4 regions of the Streptomyces sp. NPDC005574 genome follow, and region 1 is predicted to be linked to each of the others. Evidence: riboswitches for the same ligand, from Rfam matches in the RefSeq annotation. Region 1 holds a riboswitch; each other region holds the start of a gene.

The links. Region 1 has a riboswitch for cyclic di-AMP ahead of ABZT03_RS14615 (NlpC/P60 family protein). Riboswitches for the same ligand answer to the same signal wherever they lie in the genome.
Positions count from the first base shown of each region.
Region 2: another riboswitch for cyclic di-AMP. It lies ahead of ABZT03_RS18440 (transglycosylase family protein); the one in region 1 lies ahead of ABZT03_RS14615 (NlpC/P60 family protein).
Region 3: another riboswitch for cyclic di-AMP. It lies ahead of ABZT03_RS10885 (M23 family metallopeptidase); the one in region 1 lies ahead of ABZT03_RS14615 (NlpC/P60 family protein).
Region 4: another riboswitch for cyclic di-AMP. It lies ahead of ABZT03_RS04635 (transglycosylase SLT domain-containing protein); the one in region 1 lies ahead of ABZT03_RS14615 (NlpC/P60 family protein).

Region 1 covers NZ_JBEXCW010000017.1:84,338-88,516, forward strand. The annotation lists gene ABZT03_RS14610 (NAD-dependent epimerase/dehydratase family protein) at 138-1,196, shown strand; cyclic di-AMP (ydaO/yuaA leader) riboswitch at 1,333-1,504, shown strand; gene ABZT03_RS14615 (NlpC/P60 family protein) at 1,561-2,955, shown strand; gene ABZT03_RS14620 (cytochrome P450) at 3,462-4,179, shown strand, end outside.
Region 2 covers NZ_JBEXCW010000025.1:19,283-23,461, reverse strand. The annotation lists gene ABZT03_RS18450 (cytochrome P450) at 1-112, shown strand, start outside; gene ABZT03_RS18445 (transglycosylase family protein) at 280-1,281, shown strand; cyclic di-AMP (ydaO/yuaA leader) riboswitch at 1,479-1,644, shown strand; gene ABZT03_RS18440 (transglycosylase family protein) at 1,648-2,376, shown strand; gene eno (phosphopyruvate hydratase) at 2,718-4,004, shown strand; gene ABZT03_RS18430 (septum formation initiator family protein) at 4,123-4,179, shown strand, end outside.
Region 3 covers NZ_JBEXCW010000011.1:127,753-131,931, reverse strand. The annotation lists gene ABZT03_RS10890 (GntR family transcriptional regulator) at 1-620, opposite strand, end outside; gene ABZT03_RS10885 (M23 family metallopeptidase) at 878-1,642, opposite strand; cyclic di-AMP (ydaO/yuaA leader) riboswitch at 1,656-1,819, opposite strand; gene ABZT03_RS10880 (pitrilysin family protein) at 2,033-3,421, opposite strand; gene ABZT03_RS10875 (pitrilysin family protein) at 3,418-4,179, opposite strand, start outside.
Region 4 covers NZ_JBEXCW010000004.1:106,241-110,419, reverse strand. The annotation lists gene ABZT03_RS04645 (LacI family DNA-binding transcriptional regulator) at 1-218, shown strand, start outside; gene ABZT03_RS04640 (HAD family hydrolase) at 416-1,249, shown strand; gene ABZT03_RS04635 (transglycosylase SLT domain-containing protein) at 1,323-1,805, opposite strand; cyclic di-AMP (ydaO/yuaA leader) riboswitch at 1,808-1,976, opposite strand; gene ABZT03_RS04630 (polyprenyl synthetase family protein) at 3,012-4,022, shown strand.

The DNA.
Region 1 (4,179 bases):
GCACCGCAACAGGGCTGCGGGCGAAGCCTGTTGCCCTCCGGCTGTTCCCATTCCGCCCGGTCATGCCCGAGGCTTCCCCCAGGAATGGGATCGCCGGGAGTCCGGCGGACCTCCGACCAGGACCGGGGAGTGAGAGCGTGGGCGCAGGCGGGGAGACGACCGTGGTGGTGACGGGCGGCAGCGGCTTCGTCGGCAGTCATCTGGTCCGGCGACTGCTGGAGCGCGGCTACCGCGTCCGCGCCACCGTGCGCGACGCCGCCGACCCTGCCAAGGTGAGGCCGCTGCGGGAGATGCGGGAGGCGTTCCCCGGCCGGCTGGACCTGTTCGAGGCGGACCTGCTGCGGGAGGGGTCCTTCGACGAGGCGGTGCGCGGCAGCCGGGTGGTCTTCCATGTGGCGTCGCCGTTCCTCATGCCGGAGAAGATCAAGGACGGCCGCCGGGACATGGTGGACCCGGCGCTGCTCGGCACGCGTAACGTGCTGGCCGCCGTGGAGCGGACACCGACGGTCGAGCGGCTGATCCTCACCTCCACGGTCGGCGCGATCTTCGGCGACTACGCAGACGTCCTGCGCATGGACGAAGGGGTGTTGACGGAGCGGTACTTCAACACCACCAGCACGGTGCGGAACAACCCCTACCACTACGCCAAGACCCTCGCCGAGCGTGCCGCGTGGGAGGCGGAGGCAGCCCAGGACCGCTGGCGCCTGGTGTCCGTCAACCCCGGCCTGATCCTTGGCCCTTCCCTCACCCCGGCGTCGGAATCGGGCAGCCTGTTCCTGTTGGACGAGTTGTTCAAGGGCTACTTCTTCTACGGCGCACCGGACTTCAGCTTCACGACGGTGGACGTGCGGGACGTCGCCGAGGCCCACGTCGCGGCGGCGGAGCGGCCGGAGGCGAGGGGACGCTACATCGTCGCCGCGCAGCACATGACGTCCTTCCACGAGATGTCCCGCGTCATCCGGACCCGGTACCCGCGCGACCTCCGCCTCCCGCGCACCGCGCTTCCGCACTGGCCGGTACGGGTGCTCGGCCCGGCGTTCGGGCTGAGCCAGGACTACATCCGCAAGCACCTCGGCATCCGCTTCCGGGTGGACAACAGCCGCAGCGTGCGCGAACTGGGCGTCTCCTACCGCCCGATCGAGCAGACCCTGCTGGAGCACTACGAGTCCTGGCGGGGCCGGAGAGACGCGAACTGAGCGCCGGGACACCGCCGTACGACGAAGGTCACAATTACGTATCGGACATACCGCGCACCAACCTTCACACAAGGCGCACAAGTTGGTTAAGTTGACGCCAGACCGTTCGACTCGCTCCGGCGGACCCCGCCGGGTCGTACGGCCTCCGCCGAGTTCGGTGCGCCCTGAGGCAGCCGGAGCCGGGGACCCAACCGAAGACTTGGGGTGAATCGGTCCGTCGCCTCTCGGGGCAGGGCCGTAGGGCACACCTTCCGCAGCAGAAGCCCGAACCCGTCAGCTAACCCGGTAGGCGGAGTACGGAAGGAGTACGTCTCTCATGGCGCCGGAACGAACATCGCGCCCCAGAGGTCTCGGCCTCCCCGGCATGGGCGGTTCCGCCCTCGCGACGGCCGCGCTCACCTCGGTGGCCCTGTTCTCCCAGACCGCCGACGCCGTACCCCTCTCGGGGGAGGACATCCCCAGCCGCGACGAGGTCCAGCAGCGGGTCAACACGCTCTACGACCAGGCCGAGAACGCCACCGGCAACTACAACGCGACCCGGGCCATGACGACGGGGGCGCGCCGCCGGGGCGAGCCGGCTCCCACCGCCCGGCCCCGGCGTGACGACCCGTCGCTCGACGCCGTCACCCGGCAGTGGTTCGACGGCGTCCGCGCCCGGCTCGGCCCGACCGTCCCCGCGGTGCTGCCGCGCGACCGGGCACCCGAGGTCGCGGCCCCGGCCCGCCCCGCCGAACGGCCCGTCGCACCGGAGCCGGCGATCGAGCGGGCTCCCGCCGTGCCGGAACTCCCCGCCGCACGGCCCGTCCTGGAGCTGACCGCCGGACCCGCCACAGCCGCCCTGCCCCCCGCGGCCACCGGAGCGATCGCCGCGCTGCCGGCCGTGCCGGGGCCCCGGCAGGAGACGGCCGCCGCGCCGGCCGCCGACACCCAGCGATCCTCGCTGCGGACCTCCAAGGAGCAGAACCAGCGCAAGCTCGCCGAGGCCCGCGACCTGCTGACGCGGTACGCCATGGTGCAGCGCACGCCCGTCGCGGCGATCGCCGCGCCGCCGGCCCAGGAATCCTGGCCCACCTCCCCCGGCCTCCCCGCCGTCACCGACACGACGCCGGCTCTCCCGGTGGCCGAGGAAATGGCCTGGCAGCAGCCGGCTCCCTTCCAGACGCAGACCCAGGTGCCGGTCCCGGCCCCGGTCCCGGCCCTTCCGGTGGCCGAGGAAGTGGCGTGGCAGCAGCCCGCTCCCTACCAGGCGCAGGTGCCGTTCTCCCCGCTCCCGGTGGCCGAGGAAATGGCTTGGCAGCAGCCGGCTCCCTACCAGGCGCAGATTCAGTCGGTCCTCGACACGGGTCATCCGGTCGGCCTCGCCCTCTCCGGTCCGGTGGTTCTGGCGGAACGGGCCAGCGGCGGAAAGGCCGTACGGGCGCTGGAGTTCGCGCGCGCCCAGATCGGCAGGCCGTGCGTGTGGGGCGCGACCGGACCGGAGTCGTACGACTGCGCCAGTCTCACCCAGGCCGCCTGGCGCGCGGCCGGTGTCGCCCTGCCGCGCAACGCGCCCGACCAGGCGAGCGCGGGCACCGTCATCCCGCTCGGTGACGTCCAGCCCGGGGACCTCATCTTCTTCTACGACAACCTGAGCCACCTCGGTCTGTACACCGGCGACGGCATGATGATCCACGCGCCGGGACCGGGGACGTACATCCGTGAGGAGTCGGTGTACTTCGCCGGGGAGTCGGCGGTCCGCGGGGCCGTACGGCTCGCCTGAAACCGGCAGGCACCCGCCGCAGGACCGGCCCTGAAAACCCGAGGAATGCGATACCCGGGAGAGGCCGGTCCTGTCACCGCGCAACGATGCCCTGGCCACCACCCCAGTGCCGTCGTCAAGGCAATCCGGCACGAAAAGGACCGGGCGCAGGGAAGGGATCGCGCGGGATATTTCGCTTTTCCCGTGAATTCGTCGGCGAGCGCCGCCCCAGCGGATGCCGGGCGCCACGAAGGGGGCTCACCCAGTGCTTCCGCGTGCTCCCGTGCGCCCCGGCGTACGGCGGCTTCGGGGAGCCGAAAGCCCCAGCACTGGGCAGGAGATGACACAAACGCAGGTCGGTGGATCAGCCACCGATTTCGTGTGTCGATTGGGGCAGATGGTATTCGATGAACGATACCGCGCCTGAAAAAGAGCACGTCTGGACGGTGGGTACTGCGCCGGGCATATTCCCTTTCACCGGCCACGCCATCCCTTTGTTCCGCCGACCGCTTGCTTTTCTGAATTCTTTGCCGTCCCACGGCGATCTGGTCGAGATCAGGCTTGGTCCCCTGCGCGCCTGGATGGCGTGCCATCCGGATCTGGTCCGCCAGGTCCTGCTGGACACGCGCACCTTCGACAAGGGCGGCCCCTTGTACGACCGGCTGCGGCCGCTCATGGGCGACGGCCTGGTCACCTGCCGGCATGACGTGTACCGGCGGCAACGCGCGCTGCTGCGGCCCGACTTCCGCCCGGCCGGGGTGAGCGCCCACACCGAACTGATGGGCCGGGAGGCCGAGTCGGCGTGCGGCCGGTGGCAGGCGGGCCAGGAGGTCGACGTCAGCGCGGAGATGCTGGCCCTGACCACCCGGGTGATCAGCCGTGTCCTGTTCTCCGACTCGCTCGGCGACGAGCCGGCCGCCGAACTGCGGGACTGCCTCGCCGTCATCGTCCGCGGCCTGTTCGTGCGGACTGCCGTGCCGGTCGACGCCCTGTTCCGGATCCCCACACCCGCCAACCGCCGTTACCGCCGCGCCGTCGCCCGGGTCCACGCGATCGTCGGGGACGCCGTCGGGGAACGGCGGGCCGCACGGTCGGCGGAGCCGCAGGAACGACCCGACCTGCTGGAGACGCTGCTGGCGGCGGCACGCGGGGACAACGGGGTCGCCGCGATCACCGGACAGGAGGTGCACGACCACCTCGTCACGCTGCTCCTCACCGGGGCCGAGAGCACCGCTCTGTGCCTGG
Region 2 (4,179 bases), on a different contig from region 1:
CCGGCTGCCGGACCTGCAACTGGGTGTGGATCCGGCCGACTTGCGGTGGCGGGGCGGGCTCATCATGCGGGGACTGCGCACGTTGCCGGTGGAGTTCACGCCCCGTGGATGACTGCTCCCACCTGCGTAAAGGTGACATGCCCTCAACTCTGTGATGTTCACGTGATCTACGCGGCATTAACTTGTGACAAGTGATCGTGTGCCTATACGTTCACGGATCAGCGCGGTGCCCCGCTGTGGGTGCCGCGCGGTCACTGTCGTTCTGCGAAAGGTCTCCGCATGCTCTCCGGGAACGGTCGACACCGTCGCCCCCGTCAGGCTCCGGCTCTCCTCGTGGCAGCCGGCGTGACCGGCTCCGCCATCGCGATCCCGCTCCTCGGTGCCACCGGGGCGAGTGCGGCCGCGGGCACCACCTGGGACCAGGTCGCGGAATGCGAGAGCGGCGGCTCCTGGAGTGAGAACGCGGGCAACGGCTACTACGGCGGCCTTCAGGTCTCCCAGGACAACTGGGAGAAGTACGGCGGTCTGGAGTACGCGTCGAGCGCCGACGAGGCGAGCCGCTCCCAGCAGATAGCCGTGGCCGAGAAGATGCTCGACGACCAGGGCATCACCGCCTGGCCGACGTGCGGTCTGCTCGCCGGGCTCAGCAAGGACTCCGGATCGGCCGACATCGACACGGGTCTGGGCACCACGGCGCCCGACTCGTCGGACTCCTCCGGCTCCTCCGGTTTGTCCGACTCGTCGGAAGCGTCTTCGTCTTCCTCCTCCTCGCCCTCGGCGTCGCCCACCCCGTCCGGCACCTCGGCGAGCGCCGAGGCCGGCACGGGCAAGAAGGGCGGCCCGGCCAAGTCCGGTACCGCATCCGGCAGCGGCACCGACAAGAGTGCCGATTCCCGTTCCGGTCAGGCCGACCCGGGCACTTCCGGCAAGTCGTCCCCCGAGGTGTCGAAGCGGGAGGAAGCGGACAACGTCGAGCAGAGCGTGGGCACTTCGAGCCTGGTCGACACCGGGTCCCTCGGTTCGGGCAAGCACCGCGGCGGCAGCGCCGACGAGGGCGCCGCGACCGACGCCGCCCCCTCGGCGGGCCGCCACGTCGCGGGCGACGGCGACGCCACGCCCGTCGACTCGTACACCGTCCGCCTCGGGGACACCCTCGCGTCCATCGCCGACTCCCTTGACCTCGACGGCGGGTGGCGCGCGCTCTACGACGCGAACAAGGGCGCCATCGGTGGCGACCCGAGCAGCATCGCCCCCGGTCAGACCCTGCGAGTCGGGGTCTAACCGGGCGAAAAGCAGCGGGAGTTCGCGCCGCACTTGTGACTGAATGTCCGCTTTGGTGAAAGTGTGGGATGACTCTCAGAAGCCCTGATCGTCTTTGAAATTCGCCGGATCACATGTCTACGGTCGTGACCGCTCGTCAACACGAGCCCCGGCGGCCGCAACGCCGAATCCTGCCAGCGGCCGTACGGGAACAGTCGTCGCGTAAAGCGCCGTAGGCAGGAGCGGGGGACCCAAGGTAAGCGCCGCGCCGGGCAGTTGACGGAACGGCTTGGGGTTAAGCCACGCCTCCCAGGGAGGTGTGGCCGGGCAACTCAACCGGCCCGAACCCGACAGCTCACCTCGCAGGCGTCGGTGAGGGGATCAACCATGCTGTTTTCCGGCAAGGGCAAGCACCGCCGCCCGTCCAAGGCCACCCGCGTCGCCACGCTCGCCGGTGTCACCGGTGTGGCCATCGCCGCCCCGCTGATGGCGGCCGGCAACGCCTCCGCCGCCACCGCCTCCGAGTGGGACACCGTCGCCGCGTGCGAGTCCGGCGGCAACTGGTCCATCAACACCGGCAACGGCTACTACGGCGGCCTGCAGTTCTCCGCCTCCACCTGGGCCGCGTACGGCGGCACGCAGTACGCCTCCACCGCCAACCAGGCATCCAAGGCGCAGCAGATCGCCGTCGCCGAGAAGGTCCTCGCCTCCCAGGGCAAGGGCGCCTGGCCGGTCTGCGGCAAGGGCCTGTCGAGCGCCGGCTACAGCGGTTCCACCGGCACCTCGTCGAACAGCTCCACCTCGTCGAACAGCTCCAGCGGCTCGAACAGCTCCAGTGGTTCCAGCGGCTCCTCGACCACCACCCGCTCGACCACCGAGCAGCCGGCCTCCCGTTCCGCGGAGCGCCCGGCCGCCAAGAAGACCGTCAGCACCCCGACCGGCAAGAAGGTCAAGAAGGGTGACGGCGAGTACAAGGTCGTCAAGGGCGACACGCTCAGCTCGATCGCCGAGAAGCACAAGGTCAAGGGCGGCTGGCAGAAGCTGTTCCAGCTGAACAAGGACATCGTCGACGACGCCGACTTCATCTACCCGGGCCAGCAGCTCCACCTGAAGTGACACCCGGCCCGTAGTCGAACCACAGCGCCCTCACATCCGGGTCCTTCAGGCTGAGGCTCCCGTGAGGGTCACCCCCCGTCCCCACGGGCTCCCCGCTCCGGTGCGTCTTCCCCCGTACGCACCGGGGCGGGGCTTTGTGCTGTCCGGCACCCCGCTTTCGGGCCCCGCACAGCTCCCCTCTTTGTTCCGTTCGGAAACAATTTACTCTCGGTTCTGTCCACGACGTGGCCGGAAGGCCGACCGATCCCCCCGGGGCGGTTAGGCTCGTCACGCAGAGCCCCGGCGGCGCTGCACCAGCCGGGCCCCGGTCCGGCCGTACCCGCGTCACATTGAAGAAGGAGATGCTCGTGCCGTCCATCGACGTCGTCGTAGCCCGGGAAATCCTGGACTCCCGAGGCAACCCCACGGTCGAGGTCGAGGTCGGCCTCGACGACGGCAGCACGGGTCGTGCCGCCGTTCCGTCCGGCGCATCCACCGGTGCCTTCGAGGCCATCGAGCTGCGCGACGGTGACCCCAACCGCTACCACGGCAAGGGTGTCGAGAAGGCCGTCCTCGCCGTCATCGAGCAGATCGGCCCGGAGCTCGTCGGCTACGACGCCACCGAGCAGCGCCTGATCGACCAGGCCATGTTCGACCTGGACGCCACCGACAACAAGGGCTCGCTCGGCGCCAACGCCATCCTCGGCGTCTCCCTCGCCGTCGCGCACGCCGCCTCCGAGGCCAGCGACCTGCCGCTGTTCCGCTACCTGGGCGGCCCGAACGCGCACCTGCTGCCCGTCCCGATGATGAACATCCTGAACGGCGGCTCGCACGCCGACTCCAACGTGGACATCCAGGAGTTCATGATCGCCCCGATCGGCGCGGAGTCCTTCTCCGAGGCGCTGCGCTGGGGCGCCGAGGTCTACCACACCCTCAAGAAGGTGCTGAAGACCAAGGGCCTGTCCACCGGCCTCGGCGACGAGGGCGGCTTCGCCCCGAACCTGGAGTCCAACCGCGCCGCGCTCGACCTCATCATCGAGGCCGTCAAGCAGGCCGGCTACATCCCCGGCGAGCAGATCGCGCTCGCCCTCGACGTCGCCGCGTCCGAGTTCTACAAGGACGGCAAGTACGAGTTCGAGGGCAAGTCCCGCTCCGCCGCCGAGATGACCGAGTACTACGAGGAGCTCGTCTCCGCGTACCCGCTCGTCTCCATCGAGGACCCGCTGTACGAGGACGACTGGGCCGGCTGGAACGTCATCACCCAGAAGCTGGGCGACAAGGTCCAGATCGTGGGCGACGACCTCTTCGTCACCAACCCCGAGCGCCTCGCCCGCGGCATCGAGGAGGGCTCCGCGAACGCCCTGCTCGTCAAGGTCAACCAGATCGGCTCGCTGACCGAGACCCTGGACGCCGTCGAGATGGCCCAGCGCAACGGCTTCAAGTGCATGATGTCGCACCGCTCCGGCGAGACCGAGGACGTCACCATCGCCGACCTCGCTGTCGCCGTGAACTGCGGCCAGATCAAGACCGGCGCCCCGGCCCGCTCGGACCGCGTCGCCAAGTACAACCAGCTCCTGCGCATCGAGGAGATCCTCGACGACGCCGCCGTGTACGCCGGCCGCAGCGCCTTCCCGCGCTTCCGCGGCTGACCCACCTCGGCAGGGCTCAGCCAGTCGCACGTACGTCCCCGTACCCGGTCCCGTACCGTGTCCGGGGACGTACGCGCGTATGACGGGCCGACAGGTGCGAAGGGGAGGCGGATCGCCAGTGGCCGTGAAGGACCGGGACCGTTTCTCCACCACGACCAGGATCCGGCTGCTCGGC
Region 3 (4,179 bases), on a different contig from region 1:
AAACGCAGCCGGTGCGCGGTCGTCGCGCGCTCCGTGTGCAGTGCCGTGACCGCTCGCGCCCGCTCGCTGTCGCCGCGCGCCACGGCGTCCACGATCGCGCCGTGCTCCGCCCAGGAGTCCGCCGGGTCGGCGGGCGCGTCCACCACGAACATCCAGGCGATCTTGTGGCGCAGCTGGGTCAGCATCGACGTCAGCGCCGGGCTGCCGGACGCCTGGGCGAGCGTCTCGTGGAACCAGCCTCCCAGGGAGCGCAGGTCCTCGCTGTTGCCCCGCCGGGCCCGCTCCTGGCCCAGCCTGACCAGGCCGCGCAGCACCTTGAGGTGGGCCTCGGTACGCCGCTGCGCGGCGCGTGAGGCGCCCAGCGGCTCCAGGAGCATGCGCATCTCCAGGAGGTCGGCGCCCTCCTGCTCGGTGGGTTCCGCGACGCACGCGCCCGCGTGCCGCCGGGTCACCACGAACCCCTCGGCCTCCAGGGTGCGCAGGGCTTCGCGGACGGGGACGCGGGAGACGCCGTAGCGGCGGGCGAGCAGTTCCTCGGTGAGGCGGCTGCCACGCTCGTAGACACCGGCGACGATGTCGTCCCGGATCGCCGTGCACACCGAGTGCGCCGGAATACGCATGACCGACCTCCGCCTTAATCCCCGTGAAACGTCGATGATTGACGCTTGTCCAGTGACTCTATTGCAATGAGCGGGAATTTCCGACGGCGGGCCGGAATCCATGGATATTTTTTGGACAGAGGGGGGTCGGAAACGCCGAAAGCCCCGGCTGGAGAGCCGGGGCTTCGGGAAGTACCGCCGTCCGCCGTGGGACGGTCAGCGCTCGCGGGGGCCGCTACGCGCCGCTGACGGCGGTACGGCCTGCGTGGCGGCCGGTGTCAGACGCTCACGCCGTGCGACCGGAGGTAGGCGACCGGGTCCATGTCCGAGCCGTACTCCGCGGTCGTGCGGGCCTCGAAGTGCAGGTGCGGGCCGGTGGCGTTGCCGGTCGCGCCGGACAGGCCGATCTGCTGGCCGGGAGTGACCGTCTGGCCCACCGAGACGCCGATGGACGACAGGTGGCCGTACTGCGTGTACGTACCGTCAATCATCTTGATCACGACGTTGTTGCCGTAGGAACCGCCCCAGCCGGCCTCGACGACCGTGCCCGAGCCGACCGCGTGCACGGACGTGCCGCTCGCCGCGTGGAAGTCGATGCCGGTGTGGCTGCCGGAGGCCCACAGGCCGCTGCTGGCCTGGTAGCCGGTGGAGACGTAGGAGCCGGTGACGGGCAGCACGAAAGTGTTGAGACGCTTGCGCTCCGCCTCGCGCGCGGCACGCTGCTTGGCCTCGTGGGCCCTCTCGGCGGCTGCCGCGGCCTCCTTGCGCGCGGCGGCCTCGGCGGCCTCCCTGCGCGCGGTGTCCTCGGCGGCCTGCTGCTGGGCGACCGCCTGGGCGTCGATCTTCTGGGCGAGCGTGTCACCGATGGTGATGACCGGGGTGAGTCCGGTCTGCTCGACGGAGGGCTCCGCGGCGAGCGCGGGAGCGGCCAGGGTGCCGACGACACCGGTGGTGGCGAGCGCGGCGACGCCCGCCGCGCGAACGGTGGTGCGGTGCATCCGGCTGGGACGACGGTGCTTCCCGGCGGCGCGGGTGAACGCCATGAAGTGGTGGGTCCTTTCCTTCCTTCTCGCCTACCGGGTTAGCTGACGGGTTCGGAGCAGGAAGGTCTCCTACGGACCCCCTCGCTTGCGCGCGGGCGTCCGATTCACCCCAGGGACACATGGTGGGTCCCCGGCTCCCCTGGCTCGCGCCGTACGGGGACTCGGCGATGACTGCCCGGTGCCGCGGATGCGGCGCGGTGCCTGACGGACAGCCGGCATGACGCTAGACGCGGCTGCTTTCAATCCTCAAACGGATCACGCTTTTTGTAGCGCACGCCACAGGCCAGACAGGAGTGCACTCCCTCAATTCGGACATACGGCGGCCCTGACGACTCCTCAGTCACCAGGGCCCCGTAGGCGTGTCCGGCCGTCGGCCGGCCGGCCGGTCCGCTACTCGGCGGAGACGACGGTGACTTCGCCGATGCCGAGAGCCTCCACGGGCTCCTTGATCTGGGCCGCGTCACCGACGAGGACCGTGACCAGACGGTCCACCGGGAAGGCGCTCACGACCGCCGCCGTGGCCTCCACCGTGCCGGTCGCGGCGAGCTGCTGATACAGCGTCGCCTGGTAGTCGTCGGGCAGGTGCTGCTCGACCTGGTCGGCCAGCGTGCCCGCGACGGCCGCCGCGGTCTCGTACTTCAACGGCGCCACGCCGACCAGGTTCTGTACGGCGACATCGCGCTCGGCGTCGGTGAGCCCGCCCTCGGCGAGCGTGCGGAGCACGGTCCACAGGTCCTGGAGAGCGGGACCGGTGTTGGGCGTGTCGACGGAGCCGCTGATCGCGAGCATCGCGGCACCGGTGCCGTCCGGGGCGGAGCGCAGCACCTGGCCGAACGCCCGCACGCCGTAGGTGTAGCCCTTCTCCTCGCGCAGGACGCGGTCCAGGCGGGAGGTGAGGGTGCCGCCGAGGCAGTAGGTGCCCAGCACGCGCGCGGGCCACACCCGGTCGTGCCGGTCGGGACCCACGCGGCCGATGAGCAGCTGCGTCTGGACGGCACCGGGACGGTCCACGATGACGACCCGGCCCGCGTCGTCGGCGGTCACGGGCGGCACCGGCCGGGGCTCGGCCTGCGAGCCGGTCCAGGCGCCCAACGTGTCGCCCAGCAGCGCGTCGAGGTCGATGCCGGTGAGGTCACCGACGACCACGGCGGTCGCGGTGGCGGGGCGGACGTGCTTCTCGTAGAAGGCGCGTACGGCCGCGGAGTCGATCGCGGTGACCGTCTCCTCGGTGCCCTGGCGCGGGCGCGACATGCGCGCGGTGGCCGGGAACAGCTCCTTGGAGAGCTCCTTGGCGGCCCGACGGGAGGGGTTGGCCAGCTCGTGCGGGATCTCGTCGAGCCGGTTGCGGACGAGGCGTTCGACCTCGCTGTCCGCGAACGCCGGGGCCCGCAGGGCGTCGGCGAGCAGGTCGAGTGCCTTGGGCAGGCGGGAGACCGGCACTTCGAGGCTCAGGCGGACACCGGGGTGGTCGGCGTGCGCGTCGAGAGTGGCGCCGCAGCGCTCCAGCTCGGCGGCGAACTCCTCGGCGGAGAGCTTGTCGGTGCCCTCCGAGAAGGCGCGGGCCATGATCGTGGCGACGCCGTCGAGACCGGCCGGTTCGGCGTCCAGAGGCGCGTCCAGGAGCACCTCGACGGCGACGACCTGCTGGCCGGGGCGGTGGCAGCGCAGGACCGTCAGGCCGTTGTCGAGCGTCGCGCGCTCGGGGGCCGGGAACGCCCACGGCCGCGCCTCGCCGGCCTGCGGCTGGGGGTGGAAGTCCATCGTGGCGAGCTCGGTCACTTGGCCGCCTCCTCGTTCTCGTCCTCGTCAGCCTGGTTATCGGTGCCCTCGGTGGGCTCGTAGACCAGCACGGCCCGGTTGTCGGGGCGCAGCCGGGCCTTGGCGACCTCCTGGACCTCCTCGGCCGTCACCTCCAGCACGCGCTGCACGGCGGTCAGGGCGAGCTGCGGGTCGCCGAACAGGACGGCGTAGCGGCACAGTTCGTCGGCGCGGCCGGCGACCGTGCCGAGCCGGTCCAGCCACTCGCGCTCCAACTGGGCCTGGGCGCGCTCCATCTCCTCGGGCGTGGGCCCCTCCTCGGCGAACCGGGCGAGCTCCTCGTCGATGGCGGCCTCGATGACCGGCACCTCGACGTCACCGGAGGTCTTCACGTCCAGCCAGCCCAGGGAGGGCGCACCCGCCAGCCGCAACAGACCGAAGCCGGCCGCCACAGCCGTACGGTCGCGCCGTACGAGCCGGTTGTAGAGGCGGGAGGACTCGCCGCCGCCGAGGACGGTCAGCGCCAGGTCGGCCGCGTCGCACGCGCGCGTGCCGTCGTTCGGCAGCCGGTAGGCGGCCATCAGGGCGCGCGCCGGGACCTCCTCCTCGACGACCTCGCGCAGCTGCTCGCCGAGGGTCTCGGGCAGCGTGCCGTCGCGCGGGGCGGGCTTCCCGTCGTGGGAGGCGATGGAACCGAAGTACTTCTCGACCCAGGCGAGTGTCTGCTCCGGGTCGATGTCGCCGACCACCGACAGGACCGCGTTGTTGGGCGCGTAGTA
Region 4 (4,179 bases), on a different contig from region 1:
TTCAGCAGGAGGGCTGTTCGGTGCCCGATGACATCGCTGTCGGAGGCTTCGACGACTCCCCGGCGGCCACCGCCATCACCCCCGCCCTCACCACCATGCGCCAGCCCTTCGACCGGATCAGCGCGGAGATGGTCCGGATGCTCCTCGCGCAGATCGCCGGCGAGGACACGGCGGGCGTGATCCTGCCGACGGAACTGGTGGTCCGGGAGTCCGCGTAGGCCGGGTCCGGCCGTCCCCGGCGGGCGTCCGGAGCCGGAAACCGCCCGCGGGCCGGAACCGCCGAACTGCTCAACTCCCGGCACCCGGCGAGCAGTAACGGACAGCAGGCAACCGGAACTTGGGTCAACGGATGTGAAAGAAGGAGCCGTCCGGTTCGCGTCGAGTCGCCGGGGCGTTCCATCCGTATTCTCTGATCATGGCCGCTCCCACCGCATATTCACTCATCGCCACCGACCTGGACGGAACCCTGCTCCGCGGCGACGACACCCTCTCCGAACGGTCGCTCGCCGCGCTCGCCCGCGCGGCGTCGGCCGGCGCCCGGCATCTGGTGGTGACGGGCCGCCCGGCGCCCAGGGTGCGGCCCCTGCTCGACGACCTCGGCAGCACGGGGCTCGCGGTGTGCGGACAGGGCGCGCAGGTGTACGACGCGGGCGCGGACCGCCTGCTGTGGTCCGTCACCCTGGACCGGGAGCTGGCCGAGACCGCCCTCGGCAAGATCGAGGCCGAGGTCGGGCTGGTGTACGCGGCGGTCGACCAGGACGGCGTCGACGGCCTCACGCTCATCGAGCCCGGCTACCTGATGCCGCACCCGACCCTCCCGGCGCTCCGGGTCGAGCGGCGCGACGACCTGTGGTGCGAGCCCATCAGCAAGGTGCTGCTGCGCCACCCCTACCTGAGCGACGACGAGTTGGCGGCGACGGCGCGATCGGTGGCCGGTTCCCTGGCCACGGTCACCATGTCCGGGCCCGGCACCGTCGAACTCCAGCCATGCGGCATCACCAAGGCCACCGGTCTCGCGCTGGCCGCGGAGTATCTGGGCCTCGGCCCGGACCGGACGATCGCCTTCGGTGACATGCCCAACGACATCCCCATGTTCGACTGGGCGGCCCGCGGGGTGGCGATGGCCAACGCGCACCCCGAACTGCGGTCGGTGGCCGACGAGGTCACCACGTCGAACGAGGACGACGGCGTGGCCGTCGTCCTCGAACGTCTCTTCCCCGGGCCCCGGAGGGCCTGGCGGCCGGTCTGATCCGCCGATCGGACCGGGGGCCGGTGGGCACCGGCGTCCCAACGCCGGTGCCCCTGACCCTCACAGGCAGTGCTCAGTACGCCGAGAAGACGTTGTCGATCGAGCCGTACCGCGCGGCCGCGTAGTTGCAGGCGGCGGTGATGTTCGCGACCGGGTCGTAGGAGTCCCACGAGGTGCCGGCGACGTGGTAGGCCCGGAACGTCGGGTCGATGACCTGGAGCAGACCCTTGGAGGGGATGCCCGCGGCCGCGTTGGAGTCCCACAGGTTGATGGCGTTGGGGTTGCCGGAGGACTCGCGGATGACGTTGCGGTAGATGCCGTTGTACGAACCCGGAATGCCGTGCTGGGCCATGACGGTCAGCGAGGCGCGGATCCAGCCGTCCAGGTTGTTGGCGTACCCCAGCGAGGAGGCGGTGGTCACCGTCGGGGTCGCCGCGGAGGCGGTGCTCGCTCCGATGACGGGGAGCGCCAGTACGGCGGCTCCGGTGCCGATGACGGCGAGCTTGCGGGCGAGGCGGGCGGTTCTGGTACGTCGGTGCTGAGCGGCAGCGGGCATGACTGTGTCCTCTCCGGCGCCTGCGAGGTGAGCTGTCGGGTTCGGGCGGGAGTTGCCCGGCCACGCCCTGACGGACGTGACTTCACCCCCAGCCGTACCGGTTTGTCCTGGAACATCCGGTGCGGCGACTTACCTGGGTCCCCCGCTCCTGCCGTGCGGTGTCTGTGTCGATGAGTGTCGGTTCGGGCGGCGGCAGGATTAGGCGTCCACCCGACAGGCCGGGAACGTATGCGAGAGCACATGTCCGGAACAAGGGCCGGAATCGCCATTCGAGCGGTTGACCTTGATCTGAGGCGTATGGGGTACTTGATCCTTTGCGGATGCCAACCCTCAACTCGCTTTGCGGCAAAGGCGGAAAGGGTGACGGGAGGGCTGGGGGTGATCCCGGGCGCGCGTGACCCAACTCACGGGCGTGAACAAGCGGCGCAATTCGGGCAATAGGGCCAACTCGTGGCCAATTGGCCGCCGGTGAAATCCACTTCCGTGCGTGAGGGGGAGGCGGGGGAGGGATGTTTTTTCGGGCGGGTGCGGAGGTGGGCGGAGGGGTGCGTGCGTCGGTGGGTGCTGTCGGCGCGTGTGCGGCAGGCGGGTTCGGGGCGTGAGCCCGGCGGGCGGGCGGGGTGGACGGCGGGCGCGGTGCGCGGGTCCGGCGCGCTGGGTCGGCCGTGGGGGCGGCGGGTCGTCGGGCGGGACCGTTGGCTCGGCGGGGTCGTCGGGCCGGCGGGCGGGACCGGCCCGCGAGGGCACGGCATTGAAGGGGCCCCGGTGTGGACCCCCGCGCGGGCCGCCACCCCACCGACCCGCCGCGTGCGACCCCGTACGCCCGGGTGGGCGACAGAGGGCGGGCGAGGACGGTCGCGCCGGCCCCGCGAGGGGGACACGCGGGGCCTCGTCGGTCGCCCGGTGCGGAGGGGCGTGGGGATACTGCAGGGCGAGGAGGTGCAGGGTGTTTCCGGCCGCGCGGGCCGGCGGCCCGGTGGCCGCCGCGATTGGTGACAGATGCGGCTACTTACAGCTAACCCGACAGATATCAGTCCTTATGGAGTGATCAAAAACATTCCGGTCGTGATCCGATACCGCCTGGCCTGGAACCGTGGGCGCTATCGGTGATCGAAAGGTGACCGGATACGCTGACTTGAGTGAGCGCAGCGACCTATCGACAAACCGTGTGATCGCCAGTGGACACCAGCAGACAGGAGACCCCTCGTGACCGTCGTCGGGCCGTTCGGGCTGAGCGTGCGGGACCAGGCTCTGGAAGCCGATGTCCAGGCCGGGATGGCGGCCGTCGAGGAGGGTCTGCTCGAAGCCACCAAGAGTGAGGTCCCCTTCATCACGGAGGCCGCGCAGCACCTCGTGCGCGCCGGCGGCAAACGTTTCCGGCCACTGCTCGTGATGCTCGCCGCGCAGTTCGGTGACCGCCACGCGCCGGGGATCGTGCCGTCCGCGGTGGTGGTGGAGCTGACCCACCTGGCGACGCTGTACCACGACGACGTCATGGACGAGGCCGACGTGCGGCGCGGGGTGCCCAGCGCGAACGCCCGCTGGGGCAACTCGGTCGCCGTCCTCACCGGGGACTTCCTGTTCGCCCGGGCCTCGCACATCCTGGCCGACCTCGGGCCGGAGGCGGTCCGGGTCCAGGCGGAGGCGTTCGAGCGCCTGGTGACCGGCCAGATCCTGGAGACGGCCGGTCCGACGGACGGGCGCGACCCGGTCGAGCACTACCTCGACGTCCTCGGCGGCAAGACGGGCTCACTGGTGGCCGTGTCCTGCCGTTTCGGCGCCATGATGTCGGGCGCCGACGAGACGGTCGTCGACGTGCTCACGCAGTACGGCGAGCGGCTCGGGGTCGCCTTCCAGCTGGCGGACGACGTGCTGGACATCGCCTCCGACTCCCACGAGTCGGGCAAGACCCCGGGCACGGACCTGCGCGAGGGCATCCCGACCCTGCCGGTGCTGCGGCTGCGCGAGCGGGCGGCCCGGCTGGGCCTCGCCGAGGACCTCGCCCTGTGCGAGCTCCTCGACTCCGACCTGACCGACGACGGGCGGCACGCCGAGGCACTGGCCGGGCTCCGCGCCCATCCCGCGCTGGAGCAGGCCCGCCGGGACACCGTGCGCTACGCCGAGGAGGCCCGCGCGGTCCTGGCCCCGCTGCGCGAGTGCGACGCGAAGGCGGCGCTGCTCGAACTGTGCGACGCGGTGGTCCACCGGGCGGGCTAGTTCCGGTCACGGCACTCGCGCCGGCGCCCCCTCCGACGGCAGTCGCTTCAGGGCGGTGTCTCGTCCGAACCCCTACGGGTCGGGGGAGGCGCCGCCCTCTCGCGTCATACCCCAGGCGTACGCGGAGTTGAGTCCGGGGGTTGACGCATCACCGCGC